Bdellovibrio bacteriovorus: one gene and its partner. The protein of the gene in region 1 interacts with the protein of each later gene in a pairwise test. Links are inferred from orthologs where the notes say so. Each region holds a gene or a part of one and is shown in the gene's direction. Other genes may lie near its edges.

Evidence for each region.
Region 2: the proteins of AZI86_RS03640 (region 1) and AZI86_RS03110 interact in binary tests that used the Escherichia coli proteins (3 or more experiments, as listed by UniProt). The link is inferred for Bdellovibrio bacteriovorus from one-to-one orthologs.

What each region holds. Positions count from the first base shown.
Region 1 is NZ_LUKE01000001.1:765,942-774,357, forward strand. The notes cover bases 2,778-5,820. They hold AZI86_RS03640 (transglycosylase domain-containing protein), read left to right. Parts: upstream 2,778-3,174; coding sequence 3,175-5,466; downstream 5,467-5,820. Other genes in these bases: AZI86_RS18970 (co-chaperone GroES), read right to left, coding at 2,778-3,087; AZI86_RS03645 (MBL fold metallo-hydrolase), read right to left, coding at 5,463-5,820. In the rest of the region: AZI86_RS03625 (hypothetical protein), read left to right, coding at 1-875; AZI86_RS03630 (hypothetical protein), read right to left, coding at 1,122-2,504; more of AZI86_RS18970, read right to left, coding at 2,515-2,777; more of AZI86_RS03645, read right to left, coding at 5,821-6,443; AZI86_RS03650 (2Fe-2S iron-sulfur cluster binding domain-containing protein), read right to left, coding at 6,498-6,731; AZI86_RS03655 (sensor histidine kinase), read right to left, coding at 6,740-8,254. UniProt on the Escherichia coli protein: Cell wall formation. Synthesis of cross-linked peptidoglycan from the lipid intermediates.
Region 2 is NZ_LUKE01000001.1:660,084-665,768, reverse strand. What follows is about bases 1-2,999. They hold AZI86_RS03110 (penicillin-binding transpeptidase domain-containing protein), read left to right. Parts: upstream 1-511; coding sequence 512-2,488; downstream 2,489-2,999. Other genes in these bases: AZI86_RS03105 (RecQ family ATP-dependent DNA helicase), read left to right, coding at 2,599-2,999; AZI86_RS03115 (hypothetical protein), read left to right, coding at 176-511; rsmH (16S rRNA (cytosine(1402)-N(4))-methyltransferase RsmH), read left to right, coding at 1-195. Also shown: more of AZI86_RS03105, read left to right, coding at 3,000-4,176; AZI86_RS03100 (hypothetical protein), read left to right, coding at 4,260-4,910; AZI86_RS03095 (alpha/beta hydrolase), read right to left, coding at 4,896-5,573; AZI86_RS03090 (UDP-N-acetylmuramoyl-L-alanyl-D-glutamate--2,6-diaminopimelate ligase), read left to right, coding at 5,615-5,685. UniProt on the Escherichia coli protein: Essential cell division protein that catalyzes cross-linking of the peptidoglycan cell wall at the division septum. Required for localization of FtsN.

The sequences.
Region 1 (8,416 bases):
TTTACGAACAGCACATCGCAGGGCTCCTTGAAGACCAAGTCGAAGAATCTCGTGAAGCGGCCAAAGAGCTAGCGCGCGCTCGCGCTCCAAAAAGACACGCCGGTTTTGATGAAATCGACATGTTGTTGGATGGAGACTCTGATTCAGACTCAGCAGTTGACGGCGATCCTGAAGAGTTGATGGACGTAGCTAAAGATGCTATCCGCAAACTTCATGAAGGCATTCCGTCGATCCGTGAAGGCAAAGATAAAACTCGTCGTTTTGCCGATCTTCGCGCCAAAATCATCGACACCGAAAAAACCATCGTCGCTCAGTATGCTAGAGAGATTAAAAAGGCGATGCAAAAAGCAGAAAACAATCGCAACTCTGCAAACTATATTGCATACCTTGAAGAAGCAGCGACATTAAACCGCAACCTTCCCGAAGTGATTCAAGGCTTAGGCACAACAACAAGCTCCGCCTTACGCACAGCCATTAGCAACGAATACATCCGTTCGGGCGAAGCAAGAGCTCAATACGATGCGTACCTACTAAGTTCTGGCAATGTTCAAAACAGCATCAACGCTTTCATGAATCAGTGGGCCGCAACAGGCCGCCTACCGAACACAGGCGTTGACGCTTTTAATGGTGCAGATTTGAGTTCTCGCCTTAACGGCACCGCCAACCGCGGAGTCGTAGGTTCAACCCCATCGGCTGCAATCTCAACAAGACTGGGCTTGAACACACTAAACTCAAGCTCAACAACCACGTTGCAGGATCCAGTAGCAACAGCAAACAACGGTATTGAATTCGGAGCCTTGACTCAGCTTACAGAAGAAAACCGCATCCTAAGAGATCAATTGCGCTCACAAATCATGCTACAACGCGGCCAATAACCAAAGCCAAAAAAAATATAAGTAACTCCAACGGACCCAGGAAGGGTCCGTTTCCTGCATTCCAAATCCCGAAGAACTCCTTCGGAATTTTTTATTTTTTGCAATGAGGCCTTACACTTAGACCGTACTTCGCAAGAAAGAAAAAAAATCCCCGAGGGATTTCTCCCTCGGGGCCCTGCTCACCACCAAACAAAATGTCGTAAATTAAGTCATCAAGCTGTCGTACAAGTAGCAATCGTGCTGTTATCAAAAGCTGATGGCGGCTTTAGATGCAAATCCATAATTAAAGCTGGTCTCTAAACCATCAGCGCCGTTTTTAAATGCGGCACCAGGAGCCAGAAGACCCAATTGATTTACCCACTGAATGCGTTCACTCGGTTTGTAAACCACTTCTATATCCCATTCTAGGCCTAGATCTTTTGATGAATCAACAGAGTTTTTCACCGTGTTCATCAATTGTCCGTAAATCAAGGTATTACGAACATCCACACGCTCATTCCATGCATAGTTCACTGAAGGCGCAAAATACATCACGTTGCTGATCGCTTCGTCATCGGCAGAGTTGCCTACGCTTAAGTTTGTCGTGTCTTTCATGTAGTTTGTGCCCAAGAAATCTCTTTGGCCTAAACGATGATTGAATAACAACATCGCCACGTCATAGTTACGATTGAAAGAGAATGTGCCAAAGTCTGTGGAATTTCCATCGTCCCCTGTTGCCACACCCATTTTTAATTTCCAATCCCATTTAGATTCACCACGAGGGATATAAAGCTCAGTCGCGATACCATAGCCGTTCATTTTCACCGAGTTCGCGCCTGAAGTAACACCTGTTTCACCAGAGGCAAAACCCGCTTCTAATTTGAAGCCAAACGCATCAAAGTCACGACCGAAAGCAAAGTTCGTGCGTTGCACGCTCATGTCATTATTGAATCCATCACCATCATAGTCGGTTGCATTTTTGTAGCCCAACACTGATTTAGCACCTTTTGTGTTTTCAACAAAAACACCTAACATCGTGCGGTTGGCTTCACTTTTGTACTGCAACTGCGCGCCCATCGTCGTCAGCGTTCCGCCTTGACCGAAATCGCTGGATTGCTTGCGGCCCAAGATCGGCATAAAGAACCAGTCACCCACAACAATTTTATAAGCAACCATGTCACGCGTATCATAGAAGTGATCAAATGCCCCCGTACCCGCGCTGTAAGTCATACCAAGACCAAATTCAAAAGGCGCACGACCGACAATCAATGAGCCGTATTCTTGATTCACGTTAAGGTATAACTGAGAGACTTTAAGTTGGCTGGAGCCTTGATTGTTCGACGCTGCGGGCCCCTCTGAGTTCAAGTTAAGTCCCCAGATTTCACCCATTTGCGTGTTGCTATAAGCATAGCTGTTTAAAACATCAAAGCGTGAAATAACATTCACACCGTCAGCCGCAATGATCTTGGGGCTTAAATAAAGTGAATTCAAACCATAGGCTTTACGGCCACCAGGAGTTCCTAAAGTTGGACGGTCCACTTCGGTCCATTCAAAACGGTAACCACCGCTCCAATCCAATGTCATGGCTTGAGCCGCACTCGACATCAACGCGACGGAAAGGCCTAAGGCTTTCAAAAGATTTTTATTCATGTTCTTTCCTTTATTTTGAGACCACACCCAAAACATCGCCCTCGCGGAGGATGATCAGATTTTGATTTTGAATTGTAATTTTTGTGCCCGCGAATTCAGAGAAAACAATTTTATCGCCTACTTTAACGTCCATCGGACGAACATGGCCTTTTTTGCCTAAATGTCCTCGACCGACAGCGACCACGTGACCTTGCAAGTTTCCAGAAACATCCGCCACGGTGTCTGGAATGTACAATCCACCCGCCGTCATCTTTTCTGCGCCCGCCGTTTGAATAATCAACCGATCATCCAAGGGCGTCACAAAGTTACTAAGATCCACGATCTTTTCAGATTTCGAGGTCGCAACAGTGGGTGCGCTCGATTTCCCCTTCGCGGGAGCCGCTTTTTTCACCGGCGTCTTGGCCTTAGCTTTTGATTTTGTAATGGTTTTTTTAGCAGCCGTTTTTTTTGCGGGAGCTTTCGCGGCCTTTTTCGATTTTGCGGAAACTTTTTTTGTAGATTTCGTTACAGGTTTTTTTGAAACAGTCTTTTTAGCGACTTTTTTAACGTTGGACTTTTTTGCAGAAGCTTTCTTCTTAGCCACAACCTCTTCCTTTCAAAACAGGTAGCCTCCGAGAAACTTTCGTACTACGCTTGTTCTTATATGTTGCGACCCAGATTAAAGACCATTTTGAAATCTTTTACAATCCTTGTGACGCTTGTGATCATCTTTGGGCTTGGCATTGCGGCCTATGCTTACTATGCGCTCGGCAAAGAACTGAACGAAAAATTAGAATCAAAAAAGTTCATCGTGCCGACAGAGTATTACGCCGCTCCGCCCACTTTTTTCACTCACAGTTTGATCAAAGTTGCAGACGTCGAAAAGCAATTGCTGCGTCAAAACTATCGCCGTCGTGACTATGACCAACGTCTCTTACCTGGGGACTATTTCATTGCTGATCGCGAACAGTGCGCAGCCCGTCTTCAAGTGGGCTTGCGGGAAAATCAAGAATCTTGCATCGGCTGGGTGACCCTAGAAACGCAGACTCGAGACGTGGACAGCTCCATTCAAGTTTTAGTGGTACAAAACGACGGACTGATCTCACAAATCTTTAAAGGCGCCCCGTTCGTGGAAGTCCCCGAAGCCAACAGTGAAGCACCGCTGCTTGCTCAATATATTGGCATCGAACCTTTGATGCAAAAGACAGTGACCTTGGGTGAGGTTCCACCGACATGTTCTAACGCGATCATGTCGATTGAAGATGCCCAATTTTTGGAACATAGCGGAGTCAGCCTCAAAGGTATTTTTCGCGCCGTTTTAAAGAACATTTCTGCAGGCAGGAAAGCCCAAGGGGGCAGCACGATCACTCAACAACTGGTAAAAAACTACTTCCTGACCTCTGAAAGAACCTTGAAACGTAAAGCTCAAGAATTCGTCATGTCGATTCTTTTAGAATCACGATTTTCTAAGGACCAAATTCTTGAAACGTATTTGAACGTCATTTACATGGGACAAAACGGCGCCTTTCAGGTGCGCGGCTATGGCTCGGCCGCCCGCTTCTATTTTAGCAAAGAACTTGTGGATCTAAATTTAAGTGAATGCGCCTTACTTGCCGCGATCGTCAACAGCCCTGGCCGATTTAATCCGTTTAAAAATCCTGAAAATGCAGAACGTCGTCGTCATGCCGTTTTAGAAAAAATGTTGGGCTTGCAATTTATTTCTCAAGAAGATTTTAATGAAGCCGACAAAAATCCGCTGCCAAGCGCAACCCGCACGCTGGCATCAGAAACCGCGCCGTACTATCTAGATGCCGTTCGTAAGCAATTAGAAGCGCAAGGCATTAGTGCTGATGGGTTAAAGATTTACACGGCCCTGGATTTAGAGGCCCAAGAAGTTGCGCAAGAATCTTTACGTAATCACTTGGACAACTTAGAAAAAAACAATAAATACATCAAAGGCCTTAAAGAAAAAAAGAACAGTCTTGAAGGAAGCATTTTAGTTGGCAATAATACCACCGGCCTTGTCAGTGTCGTGGTGGGTGGTCGCAATTATCGTATGACTCAGTTTAATCGTGCGATTGACGGGCATCGACAAATTGGTTCGGTGATGAAACCTTTCGTTTACCTGACAGCCTTATTGAATAACACCCCAGAGGGTCAGCCCTATACGCCCATCACCTTATTGAACGATGAAAAATTCACTTACAAATACGAAGGGCAAGCTTGGTCGCCGGACAATTACGGCAAAGCTTATTTCGGCTCCGTCCCCATGTTTTACGCATTAAAAAATTCTTTAAATGCGGCCACTGCCTCGTTAGGACTGCAAGTCGGATTGGGTAATATCATCGATATCACTCATGAAGCTGGAGTGACTTCTCAGTTGCGATCCTTCCCCGCCATGACCTTGGGTGCTTTCGAAATGTATCCACGTGAAGTTCTGCAAAGTTATATGACCTTAGCGAACATGGGAAAAAGACAAAATCTATCTTTCATCCGTCGCGCCGTAGATTCTGACGGAAAAGAAATCTTTGTCCATCAACCGGCACCGACCCAAGCCATTGATGCCGCGGCCACCGCAAGCTTGGTCAGCATGATGAAACAAACTGTCCTTTCCGGAACGGCCCGTTCAATCACACTGAATGGATTTTTCAATCCGGCAGCGGGAAAAACCGGAACGACCAGTGACAATCGCGATGCTTGGTTTGCGGGCTTCACACCTTATCTAACAACGGTTGTCTGGGTGGGTTATGACAACAACACCCCACACAAGTTAACCGGATCAAACGGGGCTGTTCCGGTTTGGACTCAGTTTATGAAAAAAATGGGAACGCGCTTTCCCGCCGAAGATTTCCCATGGCCAGAAAACACCAAGAAGGTCGTTTTGGATCAAGACACCTTACAGTCTTTAAATGCTTTTAAAGAAGGTGATCCGACTTCGGTCGAACTGATTTTTGATGCTGCGAAAGTACCAAGCGGGTTTTAGAGATAAATCTCTAATCCCTCGTGGGCGAAATCCCATTTAACAGAACTTAGCTTTTGATCTTTTTGCGAAGCAAACTTTTCACGCGATTCGTAATACTCACGCGTTTGACGTTTTAATTCTAAAACTTGTTCAACCCTTGCACCTGGATCATGATGGGCAAAAAGCACAGTTTTAATATTTTCTCTTAAGGCAATATCAAGCCCGACTTGCGCGGCACTGTGACCCCAATTAGCTTTTTCGGCGAGCTCTGGCAACGTGTACTGCGCATCGAAATACATCAAGTCAATATTCTGATACAACGGCAAATCTTCAGCCAGCTCTTCGCGAGTCACGCGCGTGCATTCCGTATCCACGCAATGAGCATAGGCCTTACCACCGTTTTCAACTTTCAATCCCCAACAAGGATCTGGATGATCTAATTGATAGGGAGTGATGGTCATGTCTTCAAGCTGGTATGGTTTGCGCGGTTCCAAGACATGAAAAAAAACTTTGGATTTAAGTTGTTCAAAGGGAACAGGAAAATAGGGCTTGGCAAAAACCCCACGAATCAGTTTTTCGAGCTCCGGCTGCACCCCATAATAATGAACTTCACAACCTGGAATAAAATGCGGCGTGAAAAATGGCAAACCGATCACATGATCCCAATGGAAGTGAGTCATAAAAATATGGAAAGGACCTTTAGATCGACCCGTGGTTCCCTTCATGATGGCTTCGCTTAAGTTGCGAATGCCACTGCCACCATCGATGATCAGTTGAGCTTGAGGGCTTTGGATTTCCACGCACGTTGTCGCCACACCATAGCCCCCGACAAGCGGTGTTTCCATGCTTTGCAGGTACTTCGCAATCTGTGATGGTTCACGATAACCGGAACTAAAGAAATTCCTTAGAATCCCTTCGATATGATATGACCATTCCTGCGGTGGTGGTGCCGAGGGCAAAGACCCGCGAACTCCCCAAAATTTTACGACTAGCGACATATTTCAACTAGAATACTTGTGTTTAGAGACACGAATCAATTCATATTGTTCGGTCTAGCCTTTGTTGTAATCAACAACAAGATCCTCAAGCGCCCCCATAGACGATGGTACAGTCTGGCACGTCAGACGATGCTTCCCATTTACCAAAGCTCGACAACTTTCACAGTGACCTTCCATGCAAGAATACGGCGGAGCCATGCCCGCCATTAGCGCCAGGTCCAGTAAAGTCCGGCCCTCTTCCGATTCGATCTCTTTATTTTCGTTCCCCACGATGATTTTAATTTTCACAATTTGTCCTAGGGTTTTGCCAGATTTTCGATCGAATTTATTAAACGCCATTTTTCGACAAGCTGAACTCCGTAAGAATCGGCAATCTTTTGAATTTCAGTATGATCTATAATTGTGGAAAATAAAAGGACTCGCCCAAGGCCACTGCCGTTTATAAGTTCCAAAAAGTCAAATGCAGTGTTTTCACCATCTTCAAAAGAGATATCCACCAGTACCAGCGGCTCAGATCCTGTCCACTTCCGCAGCATCTCTCTGCCCTCGTTCAAATTAGAGATAGATAATGCTTGCACGTCCGGGACGGATGCCAATAATGCCCCAACATCACTATTTCGCTCTAACACCCAAACATTGTCAGCTAGTTCAACCACAAAGGGCCTTAGCTCTTTCGGCATCGATATGATGAAGGCCGTTTTTTCCTCCGTATCCAAAGCCACCGAGCCTCCATAGCTTTCAACTTCTTTTCGAACTTGATAAAGACCCAAACCGGTACCGGCCTCTTTCCCAAAGGTCGCTCTCTCCTGAAACAATTTCTTCCTAACTTCGTCAGGGATTTGAGGTCCATTATTGGCGATGATCACCTGAACTGATTCATCAAAGGATCTAATACGAATACTGACTTCAGTTCCCCCAGCCTCTATGGCGTTGTTAAGGATGTTTGAAATTGAGCGCTGCAAACTATAAAAAGGAATTTGCACCCCAAAAAAACCGTCATCCGCAATATGAAACAAAACTTGAGGGTAAATCTGACGATATGATGCAATTAACTCTTTTAAAACCTCTAATACATTTACCACTGGTAAAATTTTTTCTGACTTTTCGTTTCTATAAGCCTTCAGCGTATCGTCCGCGATATGGCGCACTCGAGCTGCAGACTCCACAATCAATGATCCAACTTCAGGTTCGACACGCCCCTTCAAATACTCGGATGCGATTTGCAGAGCCATTATCGGACCACGTAAGTCATGGGATACCTTAGCCGCAATTTTCATTAAAACCTCGGCCTCGGCCACCTTTAAGGCGAATTTCATCTTTACTTTTTCTCGTTCGGCTTTTTTTTGAAAAGCGATTTTTTCGGCATCGGAACGGCGAAGATAATTGATTAGAATGACAGGAATTCCAACGTATTGAATCAACAGCTGGACTACTAAAATTCTAGAAAAATCAAAATTCACATTGGTGAAATAAAAGGTCAGCAGCCCCATGAGAAACTCAATGGGAATAATCAAAAATGAAAGTATAATATATTTTTTAGGAGACTGCTGAAGGATCATTAGAAGAGATAAATTGCAAAAGCAAAATATAAATATCCAGAAAATATTCGCTGTCCGTGAAGGCTCGTGAACGTATTCACGATCCTTCAGATTTGCGTAAACATTTAATAAATAAGAGCCGTAGGAAAAATATTCGTTAGTGGATTTATCTTCTTCGTAACCAAACCGCGCATAGGGATGCTTAATGGTTCCTGTGTAGTTATCTCGGGTCGTAAGAATCACGATCTTGGATGCAACATCTTCTTTCTTCACTTTTGAAAGAGGGATTTCAGGGACAGAGGGCGGATAATAAAATCGCAAGTTTACTTGCTTGGTGTCATAGACGGTTAAGATTCCAGATCCCAAGCCTTCATCCGCGTTGAACATTGGGATTACCGAGTTAAATTTCAAAAGATCGGTATCGTATCTAGGCCC
Region 2 (5,685 bases), 110 kb from region 1 along the record:
GCCGTGATTAGTTTTCACTCGTTAGAAGACCGCATTGTTAAAAATATTTTCCGAGACAATGAAGATCTTGGAAAGCCGGTTTACAAAAAAGTGATTGTTCCCACTCAGGAAGAGTGTGATAGGAACTCTCGATCTCGTTCCGCGAAATTGAGAGTGTTTGAGAGGAGTGCTCAGGATGAGCTCACAAAACTTTAGGCAGCTGAAACCTTTCTTTAGTATCTTGCTAATAATTGCCACATTATTTTCTATCGTCTTCTTGCAAATGGAAGAACGCCGCATGGGTTACAGCGTTTTAAAGCTGACCCGCGAATATAAAAAAGTTTACGAAGAAAAACGAACGAAAGAGATTTCTTTGGCGAAGATCACGCGTCCGCAGTTGTTGGATACGGTGGCTCAGCAAAAGTTCACTCTTAAAAAAGTTCAAGCCAACCAAATCATTCATCTGACCGGGCCGCTTGCGGATTCAGGGGATAAGGTTGTTAGTAAGGACATTGCAAAAAAGGACCTATAGTTGAAAGCACGCATTGTTATCATCTTTGTCGGGATAGTCACGCTGTGGTCGATGTTGATCTTACGTGCCGGCTATCTTCAGTTTTTACCTAATGATCGTTTGAACTCTTTGCAGAATCGTCAGTTCCAAACCAAGGTGACCTTGCAAGCCCGTCGAGGCGCGATTGTAGATCGCAATGGCCGTGACATGGCGATGTCGGCGGCGGCTTATTCACTTTACGCGGATCCGAAGATTTTAGAGAACCGCAAGGCCGTGGCAAAAAAATTGGCCAAAATTTTGGGTCAGTCTTCAGAATCTATTTACGGTAAAATCAAAGATAAAAATCGCCGTTTTGTATGGATCCAACGCATGATGGATCAAACTCAAGCCAACGAAATTAAAGCTTGGGATATTCGCGGTCTTTCGTTTGTTGAAGAATGGCGTCGCGTTTATCCCAATGAAACTTTGATGGCGCAGACTTTGGGATTCTTAGGTATCGAAGGCCAAGGACTTGAAGGTTTAGAGTTGGGCTATGAAAAAGTGCTCGCTGGAAATCCTAAAAAAGTTATGGTGAAGCGTGATGCCCGCGGTCGACCACTGATTAACAATGGCACGATGTTCACGGAAAATCCCGAAGGGCATGAGTTGCGCTTGACGGTTGATTCTGAATTGCAATATCGCTTGGAAACAGAATTGGCCAATGCGGTTTCTACGTTTGAAGCCGATCACGCCGTGGGTGTCATCTTAGATGCGAAAACTTCAGCGATTTTGGCTTTGTCGTCGGCACCGACATTTGACGTGAACAAAGCACAAAAAACAGCGGCAGAATTTCGTCGTAATAAAATTGTGACGGATGCTTTTGAGCCGGGATCCACGATGAAAACTTTTGTGATCGCCGCGGCCTTGCGCGAGAACTTGGTTCAACCTAATACCAAATTTTACTGCGAAAAGGGAAGCTTTCGTGTTGGTGATCGCATCATCCGTGAAGCTGAAGCCAAAGAAAAATTTGAAGACTTAACGGTTTCTCAGATCTTGGCTTTCTCATCGAACGTCGGGACCACCAAAATCGCCTTTAAGATGGGGCAAGATCGTTTGCGCCAAGGTCTTTTAGATTTTGGTTTTGGCCAACGTTTAGGTGTGGATCTGCCTGGCGAAGCGCGGGGCAGTGTTTTGGCCTTACCATGGCGCCAGCATCTTTTAAGTAATATTTCTTTTGGCCACGGCATCACCTCAACGCCGTTACAAATGGCAAATGCCTACGCGGCCATCGCCAATGGCGGAGTTTTAAATACACCTTACATCGTACAATCAGTGCGTGATGCTGAAACCGGTGTGTTAGAAGAAACGAAAGTAAAACCGATTCGTCGAGTCCTTAGCTCTGAACAAGCTGCGCAAATGCGTGCGATGTTGGTGGGCGTAACCACCGACGGAAGTGCTAGCAATGCCAGAGTTGACGGTTTCATGGTGGCGGGAAAAACCGGGACCGCGCAAAAAGTAAATCCTAACGGTCGTGGATATGTCCGTGGTGCTTATATTTCAAGTTTTGGTGGTTTCATTCCGGCAAATGATCCGAAGTTCGTGATCTACATCGCGGTGGATTCTCCGAAAAAAGCTTATTATGGTTCAACTGTGGCAGCCCCTTTGTTTGCGCGCATGGCTTCATATGCTGTTCGTAAAGAAGGTATTGCTCCGCTTGCCATTGCAGAACAGTCAACAATATCAAAAGCACGTAAGCTGGCGGCCATTGACATCAAGCAACCACCCAAACTTCCGCCCAAAGAAATTTTAACTTCAACGGAGTTAGATCAGGTCACGCAAGTGGAAGCCAATGAAAATGTTCCTAACTTGTTGAATATGACAACTCGTGAGGTTCTTCGTCGCGTGAGTGGCCAAGATCTGCGCGTCAAGTTTGTGGGGCAAGGATTGGTCAGCGATGTTTACCCTGCCATCGGCTCCATTTTGCCGGAAAATAAAGAGATCACGGTCATTTTAAAATAGACGCGCCGTATTTCGGACGAATCTGCTTAAAAACGAGGATTATCTAGCGAAATCCTCGTTTTTATTTTGGTCCTTGAATTGCTTTCTTGTTGCTCAAAAAGGAGCTTTCAATGAAAGTGTCGTCTATGGAAATCATCTCGTCCGTCCGCGAAGATCTGCTACAAAAGTATTTTAAACTGCCAGAGTTTCGCCGCGGTCAAAAAGAGATCATTGCTTCCGCCCTTGATAAAAAAGATGTTTTGGCTGTTTTGCCAACCGGCGGTGGCAAGTCCCTTTGTTATCAGTACCCCGCCATTTATTTTCAAAAATTGGTTATCGTGATATGCCCGCTGATCGCTTTGATGAAAGATCAAGTCAGCTCTTTACGTCGTTTAGGAATTCCGGCCGGATGCTTGCATTCGGGACAATCAGATGATGCCAAGCGCGAAGTCTTTGCAGAGCTCAACAAGGGTGGCGCCTTTGTTTTGTATTTGTCACCAGAACGTGCGCAAAAAGAGGGTTTTCAAAAATGGATTCAAAATCGTGATGTAGCTCTTTTTGCCATTGATGAAGCCCACTGTGTTTCGCAATGGGGTCATGATTTCCGCGAAGAATATGCGCAGTTGAATATTTTAAAAAAACTATGCCCCCAAGTTCCGATCTTGGCGTTGACGGCGTCGGCAACGCCGACGGTCTTGGATGATATTTCCAAACACTTGGCTTTGCATAAGCCTGAGCGTCGCGTGCACGGTTTCTATCGTCCTAATTTATATTATCAAGTCGAGCTTTGTGAAAACGATGACGCGAAAATGGATTTTTTACTTCAAGGAATTAAAAATCATCCTTCCGGTCGTATTATTGTTTATTGCGGAACTCGCAAAGTCACAGAAAGCTTGGCAGAGTCCTTAGGTAAGAAATTTGCTAAAGTAGGCTACTATCACGCAGGTCTTCCGGCAGAACAACGCACGAAAACTCAAGAAGCTTACGAACGCGGCGATCTGCGAATTTTGGTGGCGACCAATGCCTTCGGGATGGGGATTGATCAACCGGATGTCCGTTTGGTGGTGCACTTTCAAATTCCGGCGAACATCGATGCTCTTTATCAAGAGATGGGTCGTGCGGGGCGTGACGGAAAAGATTCGACATGTCTGGTGTTGTATTCAAAAAAAGACAAAGGCTTGCAAAGTTATTTCATTCACAATTCAGAAGCCCCGGAAGAAATTAAAAGTGCTCGCTGGCGAAATCTTGATGCCTTGGTTAATTACTCTGAGGGTGGGGAATGTCGTCATGCCGAAGTCCTGACTTACTATAAAGATGCGCAACGGATTGAACGTTGCGGGCATTGCGATAACTGTGACGCCAAGTCTACGCGCAAGGTGGTTAAGCCGATCACTTCCTTTGTCAAAGTGGATCAAGCATTAGACGCTATTAAAACCACGCTTAAGAAAACCAAAAAGACCAAATCAAAACAAACCGACATCGTTTTGGATGCAATGGCCGAACAAAGATACGAAGTCTTGCGGGCTTGGCGTCGCGAACGTGCTCGCCAATTGGACGCGCCGGCCTTCGTGATCTTTAGCGATCAGACTTTAAGGCATTTGGCTCAGCGCAACCCACGCAACTTAGATGAAATGCGGCAGGTTCATGGCATTGGGGACCAAAAGCTTGAAAAATTTGGCTGGGATGTTTTGGCGGAATTAGGAAAATAGTGTTATCAGACACTCGTCAGGCGAACGGACTTTACTTCCCTCGAGGTTTCATATTGATTGAGCTTTTTTAGCGAGGGGGTTTTATGAGCTTCAAGTCATCGATGCTGACTTTAGGATTTCTTTTCTCAATCACCGCTCAGGCGGCTTATGACGATTCTTGGTATCAGGATGACTTCTGGTCCGGAGAGTATGGAAATGGCATTGCCGTTTATAAAGAAAACGTCTCTGTGCCGGCTCGTCCCGTGATGGACCGGGACATTCCGGCTTCGATTTCTTGTCAGCTTCCCTTTAAGGCCGTGTTTCACCCTTGGAATGAAGCCAGGGTTGTTCAATATCGAACGGCCTCAAAAATCATTCCTCTGCATGCGAAGGAAGATTTTGATTACGACACTGACAACGGCATCATCTTCGCCAAAAAAGGCGATCTGTTAGAATATCTGATTTATTATTCCGAAGGCATGTTTGCTTTGCGTTTTAAAGGTGTCGAGTACGTGGTAGCGCAAGATATCTTAGAAAAAACAGATTATGATCCGTCGATGTATGTTCCCCAAGAAGAATGGTTTAAAACAACATGCGTGAACGGTGGGGAGGTCTGGATTTTCCTGAGTGATCTTAATTCCGTGGATCAAAATGGGGACGTCGTTTATTTCCCAGGCATGGGCAGCTGGTGGCCGGGATATGTGGAGTACGGCAAGGTCGAAGACCTTACCGATGAAGACCTAAAGGGAATTTAAATACTCACCCAGTTTCAATAAGACCGGACCCGGGATTTCGTGAGCTCCGCGGAATCCCAACAAACTTCCTTTCATGCCATTTTGGTTCAGCAAAGTTTCTAATTGCTGGGCCTGCTTAAATCCAAGAACCGTATCTAATTGTCCATGACTTTGAAAGAATCTTTGACCCGTGCGGGCGGGGATGAGTTTTTTCCATTCTTCTTGATGCAAAAGAGTTCCTGACAAAATCGCCAAGCCCGCCGGAGTTTCCGGAGCGCGCAAATAAAGCTCGGTCGCCAGCATAGCGCCTTGGCTAAATCCGCCTAAAATAATTTTGTTCCAAGGAATTTTCATCTGACGAATCATTTCAGAGGCCGCTTGATAAGCTTTATCCATGCCCTTAGGGGTGTTTTGCGAAAAATCACGATGCGTGCCCTGTTCGGCTGCTCTTTGAATTTCCATCATATCTATGGGCCACCAGGCCCGGCCGGTCCACCCTGGACCAATCGGAACTTCTAAAATCCCATTCGGAAAAAGATAGTTGTAGGTTTTTTTAGTACTAATCATGTCTCCTAAAGAGAACAGATCATTGCAATCTGCACCATAGCCGTGAAACAGAATCACCCAAGGCGCGTTATCGTCATTATTTATTTCTAGGCAATTTATTTTTCCGAGTTGTCTCATAGTCAGGGCCTACGTTATCCTCCCTAAAGGTGTGGGGCAAGATGAAACTCAATCGGTTACTTTCTATTCTTCCAGAAATATCTTCTGAAAATCTGACGCAAGATGCGCAGGT